One region of the Weizmannia sp. FSL W8-0401 genome, then DNA from elsewhere that is predicted to be linked to it. Evidence: riboswitches for the same ligand, from Rfam matches in the RefSeq annotation. Region 1 holds a riboswitch; the other holds the start of a gene.
What was found. A riboswitch is a leader RNA that binds a small molecule or an ion and turns the genes downstream of it on or off. The one in region 1 is predicted to bind lysine.

Region 1 (2,202 bases):
GCACGCTGAAATACAATTGTGAACGGGCTCATCGTAATGTCATCGGCGGTTAATCTCGAATCCGTGAACGGAATCAACAGGCCGATGACAAAAATCGCCAGAATATAGAAAAGCAAGATTCTCCAAAATACAGATTTCACAGCACGCGGAATGGTCTTTTCCGGATCTTCGCTTTCACCGGCCGCAACCCCGAGCAGTTCTGTTCCCTGGAATGAAAACCCGGCTGCCATAAAAACCCCGAGCACGGCCAGGAATCCGCCGTGGACTGGGCCGTCTGCAATCGTAAAGTTAGAAAAGCCGATTGTTTTTCCGCCCATAATCCCGAAAATCATCAGTGCGCCGACAATGATAAAGGCAATGACGGTTACGACTTTAATGATTGCAAACCAGTATTCAGCTTCCCCGAACCCTTTTACAGATAAATAATTTAATAAGAACATGATGAGAAGGCAAGCCGCACTCCACACGATCGAAGGCATGTGCGGGAACCAGAATTTCATGATAATGGTTGCTGCTGATAATTCGGCTGCGATCGTGATCGCCCAGTTGTACCAATAGTTCCAGCCAAGCGCAAATCCAAGTGCCGGATCAACAAATTTTGTTGCGTACGTGCTGAAGGTGCCTGCAACCGGCATGTAGGCGGCCATTTCTGCAAGGCTTGTCATTAAAAAGTACACCATGACGCCGATTAATGCATAAGCGAGAAGCGCACCGCCAGGCCCCGCGCTGTGGATTGCCCCGCCGCTTGCCAGAAAAAGCCCGGTTCCGATTGATCCACCGAGGGAAATCATGGTCAGGTGGCGGGATTTTAATTTCCGCTTCAGCTTCGTCAATTCACCCTTTTTTGCAACGGGAACCGCTCCGGCTGCAGTGCTTTGCCCATGATAGAAGTCATCCATCCTTGATTCACTCCTTTTTATATAGGAAGGAGCAGGGAATAAACAAAAATGCCGCAGTCGTGGAGACGCGGCATCAAAGCGTATACCCTCCATCAACCTTCCGAAGATAGCTCAACACATATGCGGGGGGGAAATCGCATATGTGACAGTTCTGTTCCTGTTCGGAAACAGCCCCAACATGGCACCGCGGGATCCGGCACCACGTTTCGGCAGCTTTTCCTTTCAACCGGAGTCTTAAACTTTACCCGTGTCTCGTCCGATTTACTCATAAAAGCTGCGACCTCTACCTCACCGGATTTGATGAGGATTTTTTATTCCATTTGATTTACATATTATTATAGTTATTTTTTTAGGGAAAATCAATAGAAAAGGAAGCAGAACGGGGTGGCAAAAATATATGGGATATAAAATGGGCTTAAGTTTTTACATCAAGCCCGGCACTAATTTGCATGATTGACTTTTTGCAGCGGGCAACAGCGCGGCAATATTTTGTCCATTTTATATACAGGCTTATTGGCAAACATCTGCCTCTCCGTGCGAAAACTGCAAACGCCTGATTGGGATGGTTCGTTGGCTGAAAAGGAGGGTCTACCGTTTTTCCGCGTGTACAAACAGGCAGGATGACAGCCTGATTCGTGTTTTTTTTCAAAAAGGCCTTTACATCTGCCTGCTTTTTTATATAATACAAATGAAAGTAAACTTAAAGTTTAATAAAACAGAACTTCCTTGCCTTTGAGTTTACAAATGCTAAACAAATGGGAAGGGCTTATGATGGAAATTGGGAAAAAGATTAAAAACTTAAGGTTGAAAAAAGGACTCACCCAGGAGGAACTTGGAGAGCGCACGGATTTAAGCAAAGGCTACATTTCCCAGCTTGAGCGGGATTTAAGCTCCCCCTCGATTGACACGTTTTTTAATATATTGGAAGTGCTTGGCTGCACGCCAAAAGAATTTTTTGATGAAGAAGAGCGTGAACAAAAAGTGGTATACGGGGAAGAAGACCAGACCGATTATCTCGATGAAGAGCGCGGGTATAAAATCCAGTGGCTCGTCCCGGAGTCGAATGAAAAGGAAATGGAACCGATCCTGCTCACGCTTGAGGAAAAAGGGGAGTTTAAAACCTTTGAACCTTCTTTATCGGAAACCTTTGCCTATGTATTAGAAGGCCGGATTGCGGTGCGGCTTGGCAAACGCCTGTACCGTGCGAAAGCCGGAGAAGCCATTTATTATCATGCATCCGATGAGCATCAGATACTGAATGACGCGGAAGGCCGGTCCAGGCTTGTGCTCGTTGCCACGGAAT
Region 2 (2,202 bases), 1.6 Mb from region 1:
TACCGCAAATATAAAATCAAAACGGTGGAAGGGCCGGATGATTATGAATCGATGCGCGAAGTGATCCGCCGCCGTTACATCCGTGCCCTGAGGGAAAACTTGCCGCTTCCGGACCTCATCATCATTGACGGTGGAAAAGGGCAAATTGACGCGGCAAGGGATGTGCTCGAAAATGAGCTCGGGCTTGAGATTCCGCTCGGCGGCCTGGCAAAGGATGAGAAGCACAATACATCGCAGCTTTTGTTCGGCAACCCGCTGGAAGTCGTGCCGCTCGGGCGGAACAGCCAGGAATTTTACCTGCTCCAGCGCATCCAGGATGAAGTGCACCGGTTTGCGATTACGTTCCACAGGGAATTGCGCGGAAAATCCGCATTTCAATCGGCGCTTGACGATATTCCGGGCATCGGGCCGAAACGGAAAAAACAACTGCTCCGCCACTTTGGTTCCTTAAAGAAAATGAAGCAAGCGAAGTTGGAAGAATTTGTGGAAGCGGGCATCCCGCGCCCGGTATCCGAAACATTAATCAAAAAATTACAAGAATAACCTAGCAGGGTTTTTCCGTATATGGTATAATCATGATAATTTCATATGGCAGGCTTTGTTTCAGACTTTCGGGAGCGGATATCCCGGCGTCCGGCAAAGCCGTTACATGATAGAGGCGCAAAACTTAAGAGTAAGGAACGGGAGAAGATTGGGCTTCCGGGATCGTTCCTGAAAGGAAGTTTTGCCGAAGTGGAAATGGCCTCAATGCCGTTTTTGCTGGTTCTGTACTGAAGAAGTCCGGAACTGTCAGGATGGAATGTCTTGGAGCGCTATCTCACAGGAATAACTGCGTACCCGCGTATGCAAAAGCGATGAGATATCCGTTCTCATTGCTTTTTTTAAATGGGCGCCAAGTTGCTTTGCTTTCAATCTGACAGCCTCATCTTACTTATAAACTGCAGAAGGTGGCGGAGTTATTGGGAATCATTGTTCAGAAATTCGGGGGAACTTCGGTTGGAAATGTGGAAAGGATCCGGAATACGGTCGACCGGATTATTGAAGAAAAGGAAAAAGGCCATGATGTTGTCGTCGTTGTCTCCGCGATGGGCAAAACAACGGACCAGCTTGTCGGGCTTGCAAATGAACTTTCGGCGTATCCTGCAAAACGCGAAATGGATATGCTGCTTTCAACCGGCGAACAGGTGACGATTTCGCTTGTCGCCATGGCGCTGATCGATCGCGGCTACGATGCCGTTTCTTATACCGGTTGGCAGGCCGGCATTATAACGGAACCCGTGCACGGAAACGCCCGGATCACGGAAATCCGGACTGAAAAAATCAAATCCCGTCTGGCAGCCGGGCAAATTGTCGTTGTCGCCGGGTTTCAGGGCATTACCCCGGAAGGCGAAATTGCGACGCTCGGCAGGGGCGGCTCGGATACAACGGCGGTGGCGCTTGCAGCAGCGCTTCATGCCGACCGCTGCCTGATCTACACGGATGTAACCGGCGTGTTTACGTCCGACCCGCGCTATATTCCGACTGCCCGGAAGCTTAAGGCTGTATCCTACGATGAGATGCTTGAACTGGCGAGCCTCGGGGCGGGCGTCCTGCATGCAAGGGCGGTGGAGTTTGCCAAAAATGCGGCTGTGCCGCTGATCGTTTGTTCGAGCCTTGAAAGGGAGGAAGGCACGTTAATAGAGGAGGAAGTTTCGGTGGAAAAAAATTTAATTGTCCGCGGCGTTGCATTTGAAGACGGCATTACAAGGGTAACCATTTTCGGGCTGGAAAACGGCTTCCGGAATTTGCCGGATATATTCACGACACTGGCGGAACACCATATTGATGTCGATATCATCATCCAGAACCGGACGGCGGACCATAAAACATATTTATCATTTTCGATAAAAGATAAAGATCTAAAAGAAACGGCCGATCTTTTGGAAGCCGGGAAAGAAGCCCTCAGCATCGACCATTTTGAAACGGAAACCGGCCTCGCAAAAGTGTCCATCATCGGCTCGGGCATGGTTTCCAACCCAGGCGTTGCGGCAAAAATGTTCCAGGTTCTGGCCGACCACGGCATTGCGATTAAAATGATCAGCACGTCCGAGATCAAAGTATCCACCGTTGTCGATGCAAAAGAGATGGTCCGGGCCGCCCGGTGCCTGCATGAAGCATTTGAACTGGATGCAGTGGAACAAAATATATGAAAATATGAAAAAG

Region 2: another riboswitch for lysine. It lies ahead of NSU00_RS10005 (aspartate kinase); the one in region 1 lies ahead of NSU00_RS01935 (amino acid permease).

Annotation. Positions count from the first base shown of each region.
Region 1 covers NZ_JBBPAG010000001.1:393,734-395,935, forward strand. Annotated here, with positions in the region: gene NSU00_RS01935 (amino acid permease) at 1-899, opposite strand, end outside; lysine riboswitch at 999-1,193, opposite strand; gene NSU00_RS01940 (helix-turn-helix domain-containing protein) at 1,671-2,202, shown strand, end outside.
Region 2 covers NZ_JBBPAG010000001.1:2,042,268-2,044,469, reverse strand. Annotated here, with positions in the region: gene uvrC (excinuclease ABC subunit UvrC) at 1-543, shown strand, start outside; lysine riboswitch at 646-823, shown strand; gene NSU00_RS10005 (aspartate kinase) at 960-2,189, shown strand.